Regions from separate parts of the Thiorhodovibrio litoralis genome, predicted to be linked through region 1. Evidence: predicted binding sites of a transcription regulator. Region 1 holds the regulator's gene; each other region holds the start of a gene.

Region 1 (7,464 bases):
TAAGGAAATCCCCGGCGGACTTTTTGTCGCCGTGGCGCGCATCCTGGCCTATGTCTATCAGCTTAAGCGCCCGAATACGCACCCGAGCATGCCGCACGACCTGCCGGTACCTGAGGAGTATCTCGATCCGACCTCGGCGCGCCGTGCGCGCAGGGCACACTGATGGCCACCATCGCCGAAAGACTGCAATCCCTGCGCGGCTTCGGGCTTGGCGCGCCCGTGCTCATTATGGCCTTATTGTCTATGTTGGTGCTGCCGCTACCGCCCTTCATTCTGGACATTCTCTTTACCTTCAACATCGCGCTGTCGCTGGTCGTGATCATGGTCGCGATCTACACCCCGCGACCGCTCGAGTTCGCCATCTTCCCGACCGTGTTGCTGGTCGCCACCCTGCTGCGCCTGGCGCTCAATGTCGCCTCGACGCGGGTGATCCTGCTCAATGGTGCCGACGGTACAGGTGCAGCCGGGCGCGTGGTGCAGGCTTTTGGTGATTTCGTCATCGGCGGTAACTTCGCCGCCGGTCTGGTGGTGTTCTCCATTCTGGTCATTATCAATTTCGTGGTGGTCACCAAGGGCGCCGGACGCGTATCTGAGGTCAGCGCCCGCTTCACCCTGGATGCCATGCCTGGCAAGCAGATGGCAATCGACGCCGACCTCAATGCCGGTCTGATCGATCAGGATACCGCCCGCACGCGGCGCGAGGAGATTGCCCAGGAGGCTGATTTCTACGGTTCGATGGACGGCGCCAGCAAGTTCGTGCGCGGGGATGCCGTCGCCGGCATTCTGATTTTGTTCATCAACGTTATTGGCGGGCTGATCATCGGTACCACGCAGCACGACATGACGTTCAGCGACGCCGCATCCAACTTCGTGCTGCTGACCATCGGCGACGGTCTGGTTGCCCAATTGCCGTCACTGCTGCTGTCATCCGCGACCGCGCTCATCGTCACCCGCGTCTCCACCGCGCAGGACATGGGCAGCCAGGTGAGCAAGCAGCTGTTCCAGAACCCCAAGGTGCTTTATGTCTCCTCCGGGATCATTGGTATTTTGGGCTTGATTCCCGGCATGCCCAACATGGTGTTCTTGGGGCTTGCGAGCATGTTCGCAGGGGCTGGGTATCAGATCAGCCGCCGCGCGCGCGAGCTAGAAGCCGTTGACGCTCAGGCAGCGCTGCCACCCGGAGTCGACGTGCCCTCACCCGAGCAGCGCGACCTGTCCTGGGAGGATGTGCCGGCGGTCGATCTGGTGGCGCTGGAGGTCGGCTACCGGCTGATTCCGCTGGTCGACCGCAGTCAGGACGGCCAGTTGATGGGCCGCATCAAGGGCGTGCGTCGCAAGCTGTCGCAGGAGCTGGGCTTCTTGATTCAGCCGGTGCACATTCGCGACAACCTGGAGCTTGGCCCGAACCAATACCGCATTGCGTTGCTGGGTGTGAATGTCGCCAGTGCCGAGGTCTTCCCGGACCGCGAGCTCGCGATCAACCCCGGGCAGGTGTTCGGCAAGGTCCCGGGCACGCCGACCAAGGACCCGACTTTTAACCTCGACGCGCTCTGGATCGATCCCTCCGACCGCGATGCCGCGCAAGGCGCCGGCTACACCGTGGTCGATGGCGCGACCGTGATCGCCACCCATCTGTCGCAGGTGCTGCGCGAGAGCGCCTATCGGCTGATCGGCTACGAAGAAGTCCAGCATCTGCTCGATCAACTCGGGCGGCGTTCGCCCAAGCTGGTCGAGAACCTGTTCTCCAAGCAGCTCTCCCTTGGTGCGGTCCTCAAGGTACTGCAGAATCTGCTCGCCGAGCAGGTGTCCATCCGCGATATCCGCACTATCGCCGAAACCTTGGCGGAACGCTCGCAGACGAGTCAGGATCCCGACACATTAACGGCCGCCGTGCGCGTCGCGCTGGCGCGCTCCATCGTGCAGGACCTGATCGGCCCTAGCGAAGAGCTGCCGCTGATCGCGCTCGACCCCTCATTGGAACAGCTCTTGCATAAGTCACTTCAGACCAGTCAGGGCGAGACCATCGGGATCGAGCCCAGCCTGGCCGAGCGGGTGCAGCGGTCCGTGGCAGATGCGGCCCGCCGACAGGAGGTCGAAGGCGCACCGGCGGTCCTGGTGGTGGCGCCGGAAATCCGCTCCTGGATCTCGAGCTGGTTGCGCGGCGCGGTGCGGAATCTGACAGTGATCGCCTTTACTGAGATTCCGGACAACAGGCGCATCCGGGTGGTCGCGACCGTGGGACAGAACGAGGCACGCGCGGCCTGAAGACAACCAAACACTATCCAAGGGCCTGTTGATACGGCCCTTGAGAGCTTGAAAACTTTTTGAGCTTAATGGAGAACACAGATGAATGTCAGGCGGTATCGAGCGAAGGACATGAGCGATGCAATGCGCCAGGTGCGTGAGCATCAGGGCGCTGACGCTGTGATTCTCTCCAGTCGCCGGGTGGAAGGGATGCTCGAAATCGTCGCGGCGCTCGATCATGACGGAGCTCCAGCCGAGCCAACACGCGTGAGCGCGCAAAGCCGCGAAGCTAGCGCATCCCGACGCAACGGTGCGCGCACCCAAGGTCACCATAGCGCGCGCGGTCAGGGTCCGGTCGATCCCGAGCTTGATGCCATGCGCCGCGAGCTGAGCGATCTGCGCCATTTGCTGGTCCAGCAGAATGGCGCCAGCGAGAGCGCGCAGTGGGCCGCGCGGCATCCGCTTGCGGCGGAGCTGGTCGCCGGCCTGACCGAGTGCGGCTTCAACGAGAAGCTCTCGCGCAGCGTAACCGGCGGCATTCCTGAAGATACCAATGTCGAAACCGCCTGGTCGCGCGTGCGCGCGCGGCTGTCCTCGGCGCTCGCCACCGAGCAGCCCGACATCCTTGAACATGGCGGCATGCTGGCACTGGTCGGGCCGACTGGCGTGGGCAAGACCACCACCATCAGCCGGCTTGCGCTGCGCCAGATCCGGCGCATGGGACGCGACGCCGTCAGCCTGGTGACGCTCGACCGTCAGCGTTTGGGCGCCTACAAGCAACTCCAAGCCTTCGGGCAGATGGCTGGCGTGCCGGTGATGCTGCTTGAGAGCGAGCGCGAATTGGCCGATCTCTCGGTGCGTGCCGGCGACGGGCGCCTGGTGCTGATCGACACCGCCGGACAGGCCGCGCGCGATGTGGCCGAGCAACGGCTGTTCGCGCAGGTGCGCTCCGAGGTCGATTTGAAAACCTGGCTGGTGATTGCAGCGACTCATCAAGGACGGGTACTGCGGCAGGTGCTGCAAGCCTTCCAGGGCAGTGCGCCGAGTGCCCTGGTGCTGACTAAGGTGGACGAAGCCGAACAGCTTGGCGAAACGCTCTCGGTACTGCTCGAGCAACGCCTCGGGCTTGCTTTTTACAGCGACGGCCAGGGGCTGGGCGAGCATTTCCATACGATCGACACCCTCTATCTGACGCGACTGGCCCTGCGCGAAACGCCTCTGCGCGGGAGCACTTTCGCGCGCACTTCCTCCATCCGCGCGTCGGCGGAACGCACTGCGGGCGAGCGCGTGACAGCCCGCCCCTTGGGCTCGGCACCCATTGCTGATCGCCTTGGCCCGCAGGATCAGGGTATGATCCTCGAGTCGGTGGTTCCATTCAGGAAAAGCGCTCATGTCGGCCTATGACTCCGGGCTGAAAATCGTCGCCATCGCCAGCGGCAAGGGTGGCGTTGGCAAAACCAATGTTTCGGTTAATCTCGCCGTGGCACTGGCCAGGCTTGGTCGTCGCGTCATGCTGTTCGATGCCGACCTGGGCCTGGCGAATGCCGATTTGCTGCTTGGCCTGCGCCCCCAGCGCACGCTGCACGATCTGGTCAACGGCGAGGTGGAGGATCTGAAAGCCGTGCTGGTCGAAGGCCCCGAGGGCATCTTGCTGGTTCCCTCGGCCTCGGGTATCGCTTCCATGGCCAATCTCACCCCGACCGAGCATGCCGGGTTGATTCGCGCCTTCAGCTCCTACCGCGACCCGCTCGATGTGCTGATCGTCGATACCGCCGCCGGCGTGCAGGAGTCCGTCACCAGCTTCTGCAAAGCGGTGCAGGAGGTGCTGGTCGTTGTCTGTGACGAGCCGGCCTCCATGACAGACGCTTACGCACTAATGAAGGTGCTATACCAAGATCATGGGCTGCGCCGCTTCCGCTTGGTCTGTAACATGGTCGCCAGCGCCGAGGCGGCTCGGCGCTTGGCGCAAAAGCTCACAACCGTGCTGACGCAATATTTGCCCGAGGTGGTGGTGGATGTCTCCGCAGCCATTCCGCTCGATGAGCACTTGCGCCGGGCGGTGCAGAAGCGCGTGCCGGTGGTGAGCCTGTACCCGTCAAGCCCCTCCGGCCGCGCTTTTAGCGAGCTGGCACGGCGCGTCGACGGATGGAAAACAGCGCGCAGCGGCAGCGGCGGTCTCAGTTTCTTTGTCGAGCGCATGCTCGAGCGGGCCTGAGTGACTGGCGCAGTCTCTGTGTGGCGGCTACCCTTAACCCTGTGGCCTATTGTCAGACCATTTATCGGGCCACGAGCGACGGCCGATCGAGTCGATTACCCAGTTGCATATCAGGCCCGATGAATATCAGGCCAGTTGAATATCAGGGAGGCGTGATCTTGCATCCGTCATGACCGCGAAGCGACCCTTGCAGGGCTATCAGAGCGATGCGGACGCGCAGTCGCCAGAGCAGCTCGTGAGCGAGCACGTTGACCTGGTCCGCCGTATCGCGCATCACCTCATGGCGCGGCTGCCGGCGTCAGTTCAGGTCGACGACCTGATTCAATCGGGTATGATTGGCCTGATCGAAGCGGCGCGTCAATTCCAGGGCGGGCAGGGGGCCACCTTTGCCACCTATGCCGGAATTCGCATTCGCGGCGCCATGATCGACGAGTTGCGGCGGGCCGACTGGGCGCCGCGCTCGGTGCATCGCAACAGCCGGCGGATGGCCGTGGCCATTCAGAGCGTCGAGGCGCGCGAAGGACGCGCCGCGCGCGACCGCGAGATTGCCGCCGAGTTGGATGTCAGCCTGGATGAATTCCATGGCATGTTGCAGGACAATGCCGGTGTGCATTTGCTCGGGCTGGATGAGCTTTTCGGTCAGGATCGCGATCATGATCGTCTGCTGCCGGCTGATGGCTCGACCCCGGTCGATTCGCTAGAGCGCGATGCGTTTCGCGATGCGCTGGCTGAGGCCCTGGCCAGTCTGCCGGAGAAGGAGCGGCTGGTGCTGGCGCTCTATTACAATGAGGAATTGAATTTGCGCGAGATTGGTGCCGTCATGGGTATTACAGAATCCCGCGTGTGTCAGATACGCAGTCAGTCCGTCCACCGGCTCAGGGCTCGTCTGCAGGAGTGGGTCGGTGCCGGTGAATCGGACAAATAAGCCGATGCTGATCGGCTGACGGGGGTCTTACGATCTTCGTATTATCACTCATCGAGTTGGTTTGGAGCTGAAAGTGGATAAAGGCATGAAAATTCTCATCGTGGATGATTTCTCCACGATGCGTCGCATCATCAAGAATCTCCTGCGCGAGCTCGGATTCAACAACACCATGGAGGCCGACGATGGCAGTACCGCGTTGCCGATGCTCAAAAACGGCGACTTCGACTTCCTGGTGACCGATTGGAACATGCCGATCATGCAAGGCATTGAGTTGCTGAAGGCTATTCGCGCCGACGAGCGTCTCAAGACCTTGCCAGTGTTGATGGTCACCGCCGAGGCCAAGCGCGAGCAGATCATGGAGGCCGCGCAGTCAGGAGTTAACGGCTATATCGTCAAGCCCTTCACTGCGGAAACGCTCAGGGAAAAAATCGAAAAAATCTTTGAGCGTCTTCAAGGCTGAGACGGTTTCCAGGGGCAAGCTCTAGGCCGCCAACCCTCACGCCGCCAAACGGGCACCGCCAACCAGGTCAGCGCGGCACGGCAGGACTATGTCACAACAGCAAGAAGAATTAAACGAGCACCAGCTTGAGCTGGCGCGGCTGCTGATCGAACAACTCGAATCCGGCCAAACCGATGAAGCCGCGCTGACCATCCAGCGCTTGGGTGCCCCCTATGAGCGCGAGCTGTTCGAGGAACTCGGGCGCCTCACCCGCGAGCTCCACGAGGCCCTGCGCGGTTTTCGCGACGACTCCCGCCTGATCGAGCTTACGCAGTCGGAGTTTCCGGATGCCAAGGAGCGTCTGAACCACGTCATCACCATGACCGAACAAGCCACGCACCGCACCCTGAACGCGGTTGATGAAGGGCTGCCCATCGCCGAGGCGTTGCATGAAAAATCCGCACGCTTTGCCGAGAGCTGGACCAAGTTCCGCGGCCGCGAGCTGAGCGTGGAGCAGTTTCGCGACCTCACGCACGAACTCGATGACTTTCTGCACCATGCCACGGCGGAAACCAAGCGCATGGGTAGTCTGATGTCCGAGGTCATGATGGCGCAGGATTTCCAGGACCTGACCGGTCAGATCATCGCGCGCGTCATCAAACTGGTGCAAGAGGTTGAGGGCAACCTGGTTGGCCTGGTGCGCCTCTCCGGCGCGCGCCTGGAGCCCGACAAAATTCACCAGTCAGCGACGACTGCGGTCGCCGAGCCCGACGCGCTCGCGGCTCAGGGACCGGCCGTGCCTAACACCAAGGATGCAGAGGCTGAAGTCATGTCCAGCCAGGACGATGTCGATGCCCTGCTCTCGAGTCTCGGCTTCTGACGCCGCCTGACATCACAGACGCGCATGCGCTTCATCAGCAAGAGTAACGGTCATGGCCATCGACCCGAATGACGAAATTCTCCAGGATTTCCTTGTTGAAGCCGGCGAACTGCTCGAGGGACTAAACGAGCAGCTGATCGACCTTGAGCAGGAACCAGACAACCGGGAATTGCTCAACGCCGTTTTTCGCAGCTTCCACACCATCAAGGGGGGCGCCGGGTTCCTGAGCCTCGACTCCATGGTGGCAGTCTGCCATCGGGCCGAGGACATTTTCAACCTGCTGCGCAACGGCGAAAAGCGCATCGACGCTTTCCTGATGGACACCATCCTGCGCGTACTCGATGTGCTGAACGTCATGTTCAACGACATCAAGTCCGGCCAGGACCCGGACCCCGCTCCCGCCGCCTTGCTCGGGGACCTCGATAAGCTCGCCGTGCCCGGCGATTCCAGCCCGCCCGCGACTGCATCCACCCCAGCCGCCGAGCCGGCGGCCGAAGCACCTCCTGCTGCGAGCCCCGAGCCAGCTGAGCAGCCGACACCACCTCCGGTTGAACAGCCTGAGCCCAAACCAGAGCCGGCACAGGAAGCGGACGCCGGGGAGAGTCCGCTTGCCGCCGGCGGCGAGATGATGACCGAGGCGGAATATGATCATCTGCTCGATGCGATCAGCAGCGAGCATGCCAGTGCGCCACCGGCAGCACCAAAAGCACCCCCGGCAGCGCCGAAAGCCCCCCCACCACCAGCTGCGGGCGGGGGCGATA
Region 2 (7,464 bases), 1.8 Mb from region 1:
CCCATTCGATGGTGCCGGGGGGCTTTCCGGTCACGTCGTAGACAACCCGGGAAATGCCATCGACCTCATTGACGATGCGATGGCTGACATGCGCAAGAAACGCGTAGGGCAGCTCGGCCCAACGGGCGGTCATGAAATCCAGGGTTTCCACCGCGCGCAAGGCAATGACGTGGGCGTATTGGCGGTTGTCGCCCACCACCCCGACCGAGCGCACCGGCAGAAAGACCGCGAAGGCCTGGGAGACCTGGTCGTAGAGTCCCTCACGACGCAGTTCCTCGATGAAAATCGCGTCGGCCAGGCGCAGCCGGTCGGCGTATTCCTTATGCACTTCTCCAAGGATTCGCACGCCGAGACCCGGGCCAGGGAAGGGGTGGCGATAGACCATGTCCGCTGGCAGGCCAAGCTCGAGGCCGAGCTTGCGCACCTCGTCCTTGAACAACTCGCGCAGCGGCTCGACCAGCTTAAGCTGCATGCGCTCGGGCAGTCCGCCGACATTGTGGTGCGACTTTATGACCTTTGCCTTGCCGGTGCGGGCACCGGCGGATTCGATCACATCGGGGTAGATGGTGCCTTGGGCCAGCCAGCGGACTTCGGGGAAGCGCGCGGCTTCCTGCTCGAAAACTTCAATGAAAGTATTGCCGATGATCTTGCGCTTGTGCTCCGGATCATCAATGCCAGCCAGGCGCGAGAGGAAGCGCTCCTCAGCGTCGATGCGTTCGACCCGCACGCCCATGTGGCGCGCGAAGGTGGCCATGACTTGATCGGCCTCGCCGGCGCGCAGCAGGCCGTTGTCAACAAAGACGCAAATTAGCCGTTCGCCGATGGCCTGGTGCAGCAGCGCAGCGACCACGGCCGAGTCCACGCCGCCGGACAGTCCGAGCAGGACGTGATCTTCGCCGACCTGGGCGTGGATGCGGGCGATGGCGTCCTCGGCGATGTTCGCCGGGGTCCAGCGGTCGCCGCAGCCGCAGATCTCGTGCAGAAAGCGGGTGAGAATGCGCTGGCCCTGGCGGGTATGGGTGACCTCGGGATGGAACTGCAGGCCGTAGAAGCCGCGTGCTTCGTCAGCGATGCCGGCGAGGGGGGCGTTGGAGGTCTCGGCGATGACCTGAAAGCCGTCCGGCAGAGTCTCGACGCGGTCGCCATGGCTCATCCAGACATCAAGCAGGGCGAAGCCCTCAGGCGAGTCATGATCCTCAATGGCGCGCAGCAGGCGGGAGTGCCCGCGCGCGCGGACCTGGGCATAGCCGTATTCACGCCGCTCGGCTGCGGCGACCCGCCCGCCGAGTTGCTCCGCCATGGCCTGCATGCCGTAGCAGATGCCGAGCACCGGAACGCCAAGCTCGAAGACAAGTGGGTGAGCCTGTGGGGCCTCGCCCTGATGCACCGATTCAGGACCGCCGGAGAGAATAATGCCGCTTGGCGCAAAATCGCGCAGCGCGGTGGTGTCGATATCATAAGGATGCAGTTCGCAGTAAACGCCCGCTTCGCGCACCCGCCGGGCGATCAGCTGGCTGTACTGGGAGCCAAAATCCAGAATCAGAACGCGGTCGGCCGTGATGGTTGCCGAAGTCGCGGGGGCGGCTGTGGCCATGCTTAGTTGTCGATCCGGTAGTTGGGGGCTTCTTTGGTGATCTGCACATCATGCACATGCGACTCGCGCATGCCGGCCGCGCTGACGCGGACGAACTGCGGCCTGGTGCGCATCTCATCGATGGTGCGGCAGCCGGTGTAGCCCATGCTGGAGGCGAGCCCGCCGATCAGTTGTGCGACCACGTTGATCAGGCTGCCTTTGTAGGGCACGCGGCCTTCGATGCCTTCTGGCACCAGTTTTTCCTTCTCGACGTTCTCCTGGAAGTACCTGTCACTCGAGCCCTCCTTGCTACCCATGGCGCCGAGCGAGCCCATGCCGCGGTAGGACTTGTAGGAGCGACCCTGGTAGATCTCGACCTCTCCCGGGGCCTCGTTGGTGCCGGCGAACAGGCTGCCGATCATCACGCTATGGGCGCCCGCGGCGATGACCTTAGCAACATCGCCGGAGTAGCGCAGGCCGCCATCGGCTATCACCGGGATATCGGTGCCTTCGAGCGCGCGGGTGACATTACTGACCGCGGTGATCTGCGGAACCCCAACGCCAGCGACGATGCGGGTGGTGCAGATGGAGCCCGGGCCGATGCCGACCTTCACCGCGTCCGCGCCGGCCTTGGCCAGTGCCAGGGCGGCATCGGCGGTGGCAATATTGCCACCGATGACCTGCACATCGGGGAACTGGCGCTTGACCCAGGCGACGCGATCGAGCACGCCCTGGGAGTGACCATGGGCGGTGTCGACAATTAACACATCCACGCCGGCTTCGACCAAGGCTGTGACGCGTTCTTCTGTTCCCCGGCCGACGCTGACGGCGGCTCCAACGCGCAGGCGCTCTTGCTGATCGCGCGAGGCCTTGGGGAAGTCCTTGGCTTTCTGGATGTCCTTTACGGTGATGAGTCCGCGCAGTTCGAAGGCGTCGTTGACCACCAGGACCTTCTCGATACGATGCTTGTGGAGCAGGCTCAGGACTTCCTCGCGCGGCGCGCCTTCCTGCACAGTGATCAGACGATCCTCGCCGGTCATGATTTCCGAGACCGGGGCCTCCATGCGGTTCTCGAAACGCAGATCGCGCCCGGTGACAATGCCGACTAACTTGCCGCCCTTTGTGACGGGCACGCCGCTGATGTTGTGCGCGCGGGTGATCTGCAGCACCTCGCCGACGCTGGTTTCCGGCGGGACAGTGATCGGGTCGCGGATAATGCCGCTTTCGTACTTCTTAACGCCCAGCACCTCGCGCGCCTGTCGCTCGATGCTCAGGTTCTTATGCACGATACCAATGCCGCCCTCGAGAGCCATGGCAATCGCCAGTCGCGCCTCGGTGACCGTGTCCATGGCGGCAGACAGCAGGGGGATTTTCAGCGCGATCTCGCGCGTGAGTCGGGTGCTGAGATCGACTTCGCTGGGGACCACCTCGGAATGGGCAGGGACCAACAGCACATCGTCGAAGGTCAGGGCCTCTTCGATCAGACGCATCAGAATGGACTCCGGTTTGGAAAGTGCCGATAAAGGAGCATCATAGGAATTCGCTGCCGAGGGGTAAACTCCTCTGGCAAGAAAAAGGTATGCTAGCGCTTGAGGACAAGAGCCGCATTGATATGTTGCCGCGGGTGTTTTATCGCTGGTGCGCAACCTGTCCAGGCCAACCCATTCCTCGCCATGGTGGGGCAATAGTCAACAATGAACACTTTTTGGTCATTATCTCGGCGCGCTTGGTCCCCGTGTCTGTCGTGCTTGCTGCCCGATTGGCGCGCTGGAAATCGCACCGCCGGGGCGCGTGTTGCTCTGGAGCGCAAGCCTTTGCGGCAAATTGCCTGGGGCCGCACCAGCCTGATGCTGATCGCGCTTAGCCTATTTCTGAGCGCCTGCGGACATGCGCCACGAACTCAAGAATCGGCGGACATCGCTGCCCCTAGCGCCAAGGTCAGCGATGGTGCGCAAGCGCAGCCGCAGGCGCAGGCGCGAGATATTGGCCCGGTACTGGCACGCCCGCAGGGCGACGGGTTATGGCCGTACGGTCAGCAAGGCGATACTCTTGCCGTGTTTCCACCTTTGCCTGCTGCCGAGCGTCTTGGCCGGGCAAGCGAGCATCGACCGGGTTCTGTTTACACCTATGTGCTCTACGGGCTCGGCGATGGGCGCAGGCCGCAGCAGACCCGCCCCTGGCGGCACACGGAGCTTGAGCTGCTGCGCCTGATCGACACCTATGTGATCGGGGCCCCGGAGGTCGCTAATCAGGATGCTGTCGCGGCGAGTCACGAATTTCTTGTCCCTGTTTATGCCGGGTTAGACCCGCTGCCGCTTGCCGAGCGCAGCGCACCCGACCTCGCCGATGGCGCGCGCGAAGCGCTGGCCGCGCGGCTCGATGCACGGCGCCAGGCCGCGCTGGCAAATCGCTTGAGATCGGCTTCCGGACCTTTTCTGGTTTCGCGCACCACTCCCGAACTCTTGCCCGGGAATGGCGAGGCGCCGCTGCTACTAACTGACCTCAGCAGCATCGGGCCGGAGAACCTCTATGCTGTGGTCGACGCCTATGACCGTCCGGTTTCGGCAGGCGTTGCCGGCACCAGCGCCGCATTGGAAGAGCTGCGCCAGCGGCTCGCGCGCATGGGCGCATCGCCGGGGCGCGGCAAAGATGACGCCTGGGTCCATTTGCTCGAATCTTCAGCCGGCGGTTCGCCACAGATGTCAAAGTCCATGCGCGGAAGCTGAGCGGACGCTTGTCTGCTTCGGGTGGTCCGGTCGTCGCTTGCGCCGCAACGCCGGATGCCTGAGCAGTCAACGCGTGGTTTATTACAACGGAGGATGCAATGTTTGGCCATCGCCTCGGCAGTCTGTTTCGGTTTCTGATAGGCACCCTGGTGCTGCAGGGTGCGACCGTGCTGGTCACCTATACCGCGCTGCAGACCGACATTGCGATGACCTGGCCGCTGTTCGTTGCAGTTGGCGCCAGCTCTGGGGTGTTGGTGACCCTATGGTTCGAGTCGATTGCCGGTAATGTCAGCGACAAGGTGCTGTCGCGCGCACAGCAGCGCCATTCGCGCGAGCGCGAGAAAATTCGTGTCGAGGCCGAGCGCCAGCGCGCCAAACTCACAGTCAAGCAGACCAAAATGAAGGGCAACGCCGGCATTAAGCTGCGCACCGGGATCGCTGTCGGCGGCATGGCGGGTGTTGGCGTTGCCATGATAGTGGCTCAGTTCATGACGGTCGGGCTCTTGACCATTGCGACTGCTGGCGGTGCGGCACTTGGCTACGGGGTGCGGGTGCGACAGGAACGCCGCCTGCGCAGCCGACTCGAAGATAATCAGAACCTGCTGCTGTCGGAACCGCAGGACGCGCTGCTGGCGCTGGAAGAGCAGCCCAGTAAGCGCTCGCGCCGCAAGAAACTGACCTGATCGATTGGTCTGATCGATTGTTTTGGTCGAGTGCTCTGGTCGACTGGCTGCCGCGTCTTGCAGCGGGCGCGAAAAGGCACCTTCCAGACTAAAGTATCTCAAGTCGGCGGATTCCCAGTCGTTACCCATGTCATGAATAAATGGCCGGTCTGGGCATGTCAGCCGCCGGCGGCTCTTTCGTGATGGCCGCTCCCAACGCAGACAAAGGTTGCGGGTTGGTCGCTAAATGATCGGCTAAAGCCGCGGAGTCGACAGTGTTTTCTTTCGATCCATCTGCCAGCTTGATGAACCCCCTGATGCAAGGCCAGGTCAACCCCGGCCGCGCTCGGGATTCCAGTGTTGAGGGTGCCCAAAGGCGCGACGAGGCCTATCGTGCGCAATCGGGCGGTCCCGCCGGGGCGGCCATGGCGAAGCTTCAGGAAAACCTGATGAACCGCCTGGTCGAGCAAATCCCCGGCGTTGAGGTCGCGGACCTACAAAAACGTGATCCGGCGGACTTCTCCCCGGAGGCCATTGCCGACCGGATCAGCTCCTTTGTGGGCAGAGGGTTGGAGAATGCGCGGACCCAGGGCCGCAGCGACAAGGAAGTGCAATCGCTGTTCGATAGCGCTGTGCGCGGCATGGAGCAGGGCCTGGCGGAAGCCAAGGATATCCTCTCGGGGCTGAAAATGCTCCAGGGCGGGGTGGCTGAGCAGGTTGACGAGACCGCCCAGCGCACGCGCGATGCCTTGGCGGAGCTTGACCCTAGCCGTCGGCGTGAGCAACTCGAGGTGAGTAGCGGAGGCAGCGCCGCGCTGTCCATGGCTGAGCGGTATTCGAGTGCGTCCTCGTTTGAGATGCAGGTGCGCACTCAGGATGGCGATCAGATCACCTTGAAATTTGGTCAGAGCAGCGAATTTTCTTCCAGCGCCGCCGCCTATGCGGATAGTAACGGCAATCGTGCTGCGGCCTTCTCGATGAGTCGCAGCGAGCAGGTCGGGTACTCCTTCAGCTTTGAGGGGGGGAACCTTAGCCAGGATGAAATGACCGCGATGAGCGATTTGGTGCGCGATGTGGGTCAGATGGCCGATGATTTCTTCGGCGGCGACATACAAAAGGCTTTTGATCAAGCCGGTGGCTTGAGCTTCGACGGTTCTCAGATTGCCGCCTTCGAGCTCAATATGAGCCAGTCGCAGCAATATACCGCGGCTAAAGCCTATCGCCAGACCCAGCAGATTGAGGCTCCGGCGGAAGAGCAGCGGCCCGGAATGCGCCTCGGCCAGTTGATGAACGAGATGCGTGATCGCTTCAGTCAGTCGGTGCTGGATTTCCTCGACAACCCAAACGAAGCCGGCACTGGCATCATGCGCGGACTGGTGGAGCAGGACACTCGCATGCGGGATGCGCCCGCTGAAAGCCAACAGCGGATGCAGGCAAATCTCAATGATCTGCTGAGCAACTTCTACCAGTCGCAGAACCAAGAGAAAACCGCGAATCCGGCTGATTCTGAGGCGACTTCGGCAGCTGCGGTTTAGCGACGCAAGTCCTCACCTCGCAGGCAGTAAAGCGCGGGGAGGGCTCCATCACATGGTCTTTTCTTCTTCGGCGGCACAGGGATGTGCCGTTTTCTTTTTCTGTTCTAATTCTGCTCTAAACGTCCCTGACCCGCATGGTCCAGACTCCCGACCAGCCCGCGGAATGTCCGTGTGATTCACACGGAAAAGCCGCTAGAGGCTGATCGGCTCGGGCTCAACTTGCCAGATGCGCTCGGCGTACTCCTGAATGGCGCGGTCTGATGAAAACTTGCCGATGCGCGCGACATTCAAAATCGACATGCGCGTCCAGCGTTCCTGCTCGCGATAGGCGTCGGCGACTTGCCGCTGGCAATCGACATAGGCGCGGAAGTCTGCCAGCACCATGAAGGGATCGTTGTAGATCAGGTTGTCCACCAGTGGTCGGAAGAGTGTGGCATCGCCATGCGAGAACAGGCCTGATCCGATCAGATCGACCAGCGATTTGATCTGCGCGTCGGTGCTGTAGATTTCATAGGGGTCATAGCCTGCGGCCTGACGTTGCTGGACTTGCTCCGCCGTCATGCCGAACAAGAAGAAATTCTCCTCTCCCACCTGCTCGCGGATCTCGACATTGGCGCCATCAAGGGTGCCAATGGTGAGGGCGCCGTTCATCGAGAATTTCATGTTGCCAGTGCCCGAGGCCTCCTTGCCGGCCAGGGAGATCTGCTCGGAAAGGTCCGCCGCCGGGTAAAGCCGTTGCCCGCGCTTGACGTTGAAGTCGGGCATGAAGATCACCCGCAGGGTGCCATTCACTGCCGGGTCATTGTTGATGACATCGCCGACCGCATTGATCAGCTTGATGATCAGCTTGGCCATGAAATAACCGGGTGCCGCTTTGCCGCCGAAAATAAAGGTGCGCGGCACGACATCGGTACCGCCCTCGTTTTTGATCTGCTCATAGAGCAGCAGGATGTGCAGCAGATTCAAAT
Region 3 (7,464 bases), 2.2 Mb from region 1:
CGCCAACACAGGTGGTTGAGGCCGGTCGGTGAGCAGAGTTGTGGATCAGATATAGATAAAAGGCTATCAATTAACTAATAAAGATCGACTTTTACTGAATAAAAAACGCCCCCACACTCTGCCTGGTACGCATAGATGTTGGTTCATCGTGAGGGAGAAATCTCCCGGGAGGTGTGCATGTCATTCTCGCTGACTACAACTGCCGCGCTGGCGGCGCCGCTCGTGCTCTGGGCCGTCGCACTCGTGCCGGATGCCTGGACGCAGCGTTTCGGGCGGCGCATGGCAGTGCTGACCAACGCGCTGGCTTGGAGTGCCTTCGGCTTGGCGCTGATCGCGCTGGTGCTGCATGGCTTTGGGTCGGCCCAGACGCTGACCTTGCTCTCGATTCCCTTGCCCTTCAACATCGGTAATTTTACCCTCGGCGTCTATGTCGATGCCGTCACCGTCATTATGCTCGCGCTGGTGTCCCTGGTCGGGGCGGTGGTCTCGACCTATTCGCGCAATTACATGGCGGGGGATGCGCGCGAGGGATACTTTCACAAGTGGCTGATGCTGACGCTGGCTGCCATCCTCACGGTGCTGGTGGCGAGCAATCTGCTGATGTTCTCGCTCGCCTGGATGGCGACCAGCCTGTGTCTGCATCGGTTGCTGGTGTTTTATCCGGAGCGTCCGGCGGCGGTGCTGGCCGCGCATAAGAAGTTTGTCTTCAGCCGCATTGGGGATGTGAGCCTGTTCGTCGCCAGTCTGCTGATCGGCGCGACCTTGCACACCATGGAATTCCCCGGAGTCTACGCCGCCCTGGCCGGTCAAACCGGGCCACTGCCGGGCACCCTGCAGACCGCAGCCTGGTTGATCGTGCTGGCGGCAGTGCTGAAATGCGCACAGTTCCCGTTCCATGGCTGGATTCTGCAGCTCATGGAAGCGCCCACGCCGGTCTCGGCGCTGCTGCATGCCGGTATCGTCAATGCTGGGGCCGTTCTCATCATCCGCATGAGCCCGGTGATGTCGCTCTCTGGCCCGGCGCTGGACACCCTGGCCGTGGTCGGGCTGGTAACCCTGGCGATCGCCTCCCTGGTGATGCTGACCCAGACCAGCATCAAGGTGTCCCTGGCCTGGTCGACCTCGGCGCAGATGGGCTTCATGCTGCTTGAGGCCGGTTTGGGTCTCTATAGCTTGGCGCTGCTGCATCTGGTGGCGCACTCGCTCTACAAGGCGCATGCCTTTCTGGCCTCGGGCAGCGGTGTCGACGGCTTTCGCGCGCCTGTTCTGCCGTTCGGGCATGGTGCTCCCCAGGGTTGGCATTGGCTGGTGGCCTTTCAGAGTGCGCTGTTGATGACGCTGATCGCCGGATTCCTGTTCGGCATCGATCCGCGCGAGCAGCCGGCGTTGATCGTCACCGGCGCCGTGGTGGCCATCGCAACCACGCAATTGCTGTTACAGGCCCTGGTGCTGGAAGACAACGCCAAGTTATTGATTCGCGCCACTGCCATTGTCGGCTTTGTCTGTCTGGCCTATTTCGGACTGCACACGGCGTTCGAGCATGCCATTGCTGGCAGTGTTGTGCCCGCGCAACCGGCCAGTGCCGCGTTCGAGATTGCGTTCGGCGCAGGGGTGGTCGTTGTGTTCGTCGGGCTGCTGCTGCTTCAGCATCTGTTTACCCATCTGCAGGGGCCGCTGCGACAGGCCATTCAGGTCCATCTCTACAACGGGCTCTATGTCGACATTCTGGTTACACGTCTGATCACCCGGCTCTGGCCCGCGCCCAAACGCTCTGCCAGTGCCAGCCTGGGTTAACCGCATGCGGAGGAGGAAACTCATGAAGATGAACGATGTCCGCTTTGATGATCCGAAACTGGCGTCCCAGCAAATGATGGACGATTCCCTGAAACAACGCATCCAGACCGCCTGTAACCGCATCGCGCCAGTGTGGCCGTTGGACCGCTTCGTCGCGGTCAACCCCTTCCACGGATTGGTCGATCAGCGCTTTCAGCAGGCGGCTGCGACACTGCGCCGCATCAGCGGGTCGCGCATGTACATGCCGCGGGCGTATTACCGCGAGCAAATCGACGCAGGAAGGATCATCGATGCCGATTTGCAGGCAGCGGCGCGCCACTGTGGCAGTGAGCTGAGCCCGGCAAAGCTGCGCGAGGCGGCCACGGAAGAACCCACGCCCACGCCGCAGGTGCCGCTGCTGACCGCCATGCTCGACGAGCAGGATGCCGATGACTGGTCGAGCTTTGTGGTGGAGCGCATCAGTCACCATTGCGCCGCCTTCTACGACATGGGGCAGGCGACCTGGAAGCGACCCTGGACCGATCAGTCGCTCTATGCCGCCTGGCGCAGCTTTGCCGCGCTCGACTACAGTGCTGCCATGATGGGCCAGCCTGGCATCCGCGCGCGTGTCAAGGCGCTGCCGGAATCACCCTGGGTATGTATCGCCGCAGCGCTGCGTCGACTGGGATTGCCGCGGCAGGCGCAGCTCGACTACATGCACGCGGCTCTGCTCGATATCGGCGGCTGGGCCGCATGGACCCGCCTGCTGCGCTGGGAGGCCGAACTGGGCGGTGAGCAAGACGACAGCATCGTCGAACTGCTGGCCATTCGCCTCGCCTGGGACATGCTGGTATTTGAGCACAAGGCCGGGCCCAAGCTGCTCGCGCGCTGGGGAAATGTCTGCGAACAGCTCCGCTGCGAGGCACAAGCGGATGCCGGGGAACAGGCCTCTGGTTGCGATCCGCACGGCGAGGCCGAGCGCGCTGTCGACCATATGCTGCTCACAGCCTTCGAGATTGGCTATCAACGCCGGCTGCTCGCCGCTTTAGCCGACAACAAGCAGGCCGTCGATGGAACAGCAGCGGCGCGACCAGCCGTGCAGGCCGCCTTCTGCATCGACGTGCGCTCCGAGGTCATCCGCCGCGCGCTCGAGACCATCTGCCCGCAGGGCCAGACGCTCGGGTTCGCTGGATTCTTCGGGCTGCCGCTCGAGCATGTCCCGCTCGGCGCGGTCGCTCCGCGCTCGCATCTGCCGGTGCTGCTAAGCCCCAAGTACCGGGTTTGCTCCACTCTGCAGGGCAGCGATGACGATGACGCTGTTCATGCGCTCGCGACCCAACGGCGGCGAAACGGTCTCACCAAGACCTGGAAGGCGTTCAAAATGGGGGCATCGTCGTGCTTCTCGTTCGTCGAGGCCGCCGGCCTGTTGCTCTACACGCCCAAGATCCTCGCCGACAGCTTCGGCTTTGGTCGACCGGTGCCGGCACCCGATGACCTGCGCCTGGACGCGGAGCAGACCCGGCAGGTTGGGCCGACGCTGAACGCGTCGCCGCATAGCGCCTGCGCCGGCCATGACCACCAGTTGCACGAGCACCGGGGGCATGACCACCAGTTGCATGACCACCCCATTGCTGGTGACCAAGCCCATGATGAGGGTTCCCAGGATGGCTGTACACATGGTCAGGGCGAGCAGGCTATGGCAATCGGCGGCATTCCGGAGGAAGACCGCATCGGTCTGGCCGAGAACATGCTGCGTGGCATGTCGTTGACGACCGGCTTCGCGCGTCTGGTCCTGCTGGTCGGCCACGGCAGCACGGTGGTCAACAACCCGCATGCCGCCGGGCTTGACTGCGGTGCCTGCGGCGGCTTGAGCGGTGAGGTCAGTGCCCGCGTCGGCGCGGCACTGCTCAACGATGCCCAAGTGCGTGCTGGGCTGGCGGAGCGGGGGATTTTTATCCCGGCCGATACCTGGTTCCTGGCCGCGCTGCACGATACCTGCGTCGACGATATTCGGCTATTCGATACGCATATCTTGCCGGGCGAATATGCCGAGGAACTCGCCGAGTTGCAGAGCTGGCTGGCGCAGGCCGGCGAGCTGACGCGGCTGCAGCGGTCCGCCTTGCTGGGGCTCGATGGGCGCTCGCGCCGGGCAATCACGGCCAATATCCGCCATCGCAGCCGCGACTGGTCGCAGGTGCGCCCTGAGTGGGCACTGGCCGGCTGCGCGGCCTTCATCGCCGCGCCGCGCGAGCGCAGCCGTGGGATCGATCTTGGCGGACGGACCTTTCTGCACGACTACGACTGGCAGGCCGATGAAGGCTTCGCGGTGCTGGAGCTGATTATGACCGCGCCCATGGTGGTGGCCGGCTGGATCAACCTGCAGTATTACGGCTCCACCACCGACAACCGGCGCTTCGGCAGTGGCAACAAGGTGCTGCACAATGTCGTCGGCGGCGCCATCGGCGTGCTGGAAGGCAACACTGGCGACTTGCGCGTCGGCCTGCCCATGCAGTCGCTGCATGATGGCAAGCGCTGGGTACACGAGCCAGTGCGCCTGTCGGTGGTGCTCGAAGCCCCGCAGGAGCCCATCGACGCCATCATCGACCGCCATGATCTGGTGCGGCAGATGCTCGACAACGGCTGGTTGCATCTGTTCCGCATCGATGAGCAGGGAGCTGTGACCCAGCGTCTACCCGCAGGCGATGCTGACGCCAGTTGGCAGACACCGCTCGCTGCTGCAGCCTGACCTCTCTCCATCTTGCCCGCAACAGGGCAGTCCCCGAAAGCGCCCGACCGCCGCGGTCGGGCGCGCCTCCAGCCCCGATGGCGACGGGTGCGCAGCGTCCCTCCACGCAAACGATTCTGCAATTGGGGGAAGTAGGTCACTTTCCTCCGCTCAAAGTTTCGCTAGACTTTCGAGAAGGTTTGCGGAAATTGTTGTCCGCGCTTGAATGTTCGACGCGCGTCTGTCAACTTTAGTACCAATGCAATGTCTAGCGCATGGGGGAGTCGCGCCCTTGCGCTACCACAGGGGACACTTTCATCTATGCGCAAGATTCACGATCTTCCCATCTGGCTGCGGCTGATTGCCGCGTTGTGGCTGATTCTCCTGCCGGCTTGGACGGGAATGATTTTCTGGGCCTCGCATGAGCAGCGCGCGACCGCCATTCAGGAAGCAGAAGCCTTTTCCGAGACCCTGCACGAGATCACCATGGCTGGTCTGACCACCCTGATGATCACCGGCATGATCCACCAGCGCGCCGAATTCCTTGACCAGATCATCGAGCTGCGTAACTTAACCGATCTGCGCGTGCTCAGGGGGGAGAATGTCGCCAGCCAATACGGCCCAGGGACTGAGGCCGAGCGACCGCGCGATCGCATCGAGCGCCGGGTGCTGGAGACGGGCGAGCCCTTCGGGGAGCTGTCAGAGGACGGCAACCGATTGCGCAAGGTCATGCCGGTGGTCAGCAGCAAGGATTATCTCGGCAAGAATTGCACCATGTGCCATACGGTGGCGCCGGCGGGGTCGGTGCTCGGGGCGGTGTCGCTCGAAATCAGCCTGGAGGATGTCAATCGCCACGTCAATCGCTTCCGGCTTGAGATTTTCGGGGTCGCCATGGCGCTAAGTGTACCGGTGCTGCTGATGATGTATTTCTTTGTCAAATACTTTGTCACCAAGCCGCTGCACCAAATGACCGAGGGGCTCCAGGGCATTGCCGAGGGCGATGGCGATCTGACTAGGCGGCTGCAGGTGCGCGGTCAGGATGAAATCGGCCGGGCCTCGGCCGCCTTCAATGCGATGATGGATAATTTCCGCGAGCTGATCGCCCGAGTGCTGGAGGCGACCCGGCAGCTTGCCGGTTCCGCGGCGGATCTGGCCAGCATCACCGAGCGCACCAACGAGGGCGTGAGTCGCCAGCGCAACGAGGTTGACCAGCTTGCCACGGCAATGAACGAGATGAGCGCCACCGCGCAGGAGGTTGCTCGCGGCGCGCAGGAAGGTGCTCAGGCAACCGGCGAGGCCAAAACGGCTGCGGATAATGGGACTCAGGTGGTCTCGGGAGCGATGCACAAGATCGAGCAGCTCGCCGCTGAGGTGCAGCGGGCGGCCGACGTGATTGCGGAGCTTGGCAAAGATAGCCAGCAGATCGGCAGCGTGCTCGATGTGATTCGCGCCATTGCCGAGCAGACCAACCTGCTTGCGCTTAATGCGGCGATCGAGGCCGCGCGTGCCGGTGAGGCCGGACGCGGCTTTGCGGTTGTGGCCGACGAGGTGCGCTCGCTGGCAACGCGCACCCAGACGTCCACCGAGGAAATCCAGACCATGATCGAGCGCCTGCAACAGGCAAGCACCCGTGCGGTCAGGGTGATGCAGGAAAGCCAACGCCATGCCCACTCGAGTCTGGAGAGCTCGGCCGAGGCCAATCACTCACTCGAGGCCATCACCAGCTCGGCCACCACCATCAATGACGTCAATCTGCAGCTTGCCAGCTCAGCCGAAGAGCAAAGCGCCGTGGCCGAGGAGATGAACCGCAATGTGACTAGAATCTCGGATGCGGCTGAGGGCAACGCTCGATCCGCCGCCGAGACCAAGGCCGCCTCCGAGCAGTTGACGACCTTGGCCGCGGAGCTCGAGGCCCTGGTCGAGCGCTTCAAAACCTGAAGTTTATCGCGCTTGCAGCGCGGTTTCGGTTTTCGCCCGTCATGAGCGGGGGCGGGTGCGGGTGGTGATCCCCGCCCGCGCAGCGATGCTCAGCCGTCGGCGTTGATGCGAGCGATCAGCTCCTGCAAGACCGCTTCCGCGCGGTCGTTGTCGATCTGACAGGTTCCCGCAGCCTGATGGCCGCCGCCGCCGTGTTCCAGCATCAGCTCCCCGACATTGGTCTTGGAGCCGCGGTCGAAGATCGACTTGCCGGTAGCCATCACGGTGTTCTGCTGTTTGAGACCCCACATCACGTGAATCGAGATGTTGCACTGAGGGTAGAGCGCGTAAATCATGAACCGATTGCCGGCCCAGATGGTTTCCTCGCCGCGCAGGTCGAGCACCACCAGATTGCCGTGGACGCTGGCGCAGCGCTGAATCTGCTCCTTGAATTTCGGCTCCTGCTCGAAGTAAAGATCGACCCGCTCCTTCACGTCCGGCAGCTTCAGGATGTCGTCGATGCCGTGGTTCTTGCAGTAGTCGATCAGGTCCATCATCAGCGCGTAGTTGGAAATGCGGAACTCCCGGAAGCGCCCGAGCCCGGTGCGCGCGTCCATCAGGAAATTCAGCAGCACCCAACCGGTGGGATTCAGCACCTCCTCCTGGTCGAACTTGGCCGCGTCGCCCTTGTCCACCGCCGCCATCATCTCGTCCCATTCGCGCGGAAAGGCGTCATGCCCGCCATAATGGCGCCACACCACGCGCGCGGCTGAGGGTGCGTCCGGGTCGATGATGTGATTCTCGCGCTTCTCATTGCGTAGCGTCTCGGACAGGTGATGGTCGAACGCGAGATTCACGCCCTCGACGTAGGGCAGGTTGGTGGTGATGTCCTGGTCGGTGATCTCGATCTTGCCGTCCTGCATGTCCTTGGGATGGACGAACTTGATGTCGTCGATCAAGTTCAGATGCTTGAGCAAGACCGCGCAGACCAGACCGTCGAAATCGCTGCGGGTGACAAGTCGAAATGGCTGTTGGGGCATGAAGATTCT

The links. Region 1 encodes FliA, which starts transcription of late flagellar genes. Its sites were predicted from a motif close to GCTAAAGTTNNNNNNNNNNCNGCCGATA; they were not measured.
Region 2: a site for FliA is predicted at 5,079-5,106, ahead of Thiosp_RS09380 (DUF5610 domain-containing protein). Genes of this name have one in related genera too.
Region 3: a site for FliA is predicted at 4,680-4,707, ahead of Thiosp_RS11175 (methyl-accepting chemotaxis protein). Genes of this name have one in related genera too.

What each region holds. Positions count from the first base shown of each region.
Region 1 covers NZ_CP121473.1:346,023-353,486, reverse strand. The annotation lists gene flhB (flagellar biosynthesis protein FlhB) at 1-163, shown strand, start outside; gene flhA (flagellar biosynthesis protein FlhA) at 163-2,265, shown strand; gene flhF (flagellar biosynthesis protein FlhF) at 2,347-3,648, shown strand; gene Thiosp_RS01650 (MinD/ParA family protein) at 3,635-4,459, shown strand; gene Thiosp_RS01645 (RNA polymerase sigma factor FliA) at 4,629-5,384, shown strand; gene cheY (chemotaxis response regulator CheY) at 5,458-5,844, shown strand; gene Thiosp_RS01635 (protein phosphatase CheZ) at 5,933-6,703, shown strand; gene Thiosp_RS01630 (chemotaxis protein CheA) at 6,756-7,464, shown strand, end outside.
Region 2 covers NZ_CP121473.1:2,127,443-2,134,906, forward strand. The annotation lists gene guaA (glutamine-hydrolyzing GMP synthase) at 1-1,594, opposite strand, end outside; gene tadA (tRNA adenosine(34) deaminase TadA) at 1-5, opposite strand, end outside; gene guaB (IMP dehydrogenase) at 1,597-3,063, opposite strand; gene Thiosp_RS09370 (hypothetical protein) at 3,388-4,299, shown strand; gene Thiosp_RS09375 (hypothetical protein) at 4,398-4,982, shown strand; gene Thiosp_RS09380 (DUF5610 domain-containing protein) at 5,237-6,496, shown strand; gene Thiosp_RS09385 (glycogen/starch/alpha-glucan phosphorylase) at 6,689-7,464, opposite strand, start outside.
Region 3 covers NZ_CP121473.1:2,505,630-2,513,093, forward strand. The annotation lists gene Thiosp_RS11165 (NADH-quinone oxidoreductase subunit L) at 178-1,794, shown strand; gene Thiosp_RS11170 (YbcC family protein) at 1,817-4,519, shown strand; gene Thiosp_RS11175 (methyl-accepting chemotaxis protein) at 4,820-6,436, shown strand; gene Thiosp_RS11180 (exopolyphosphatase) at 6,526-7,455, opposite strand.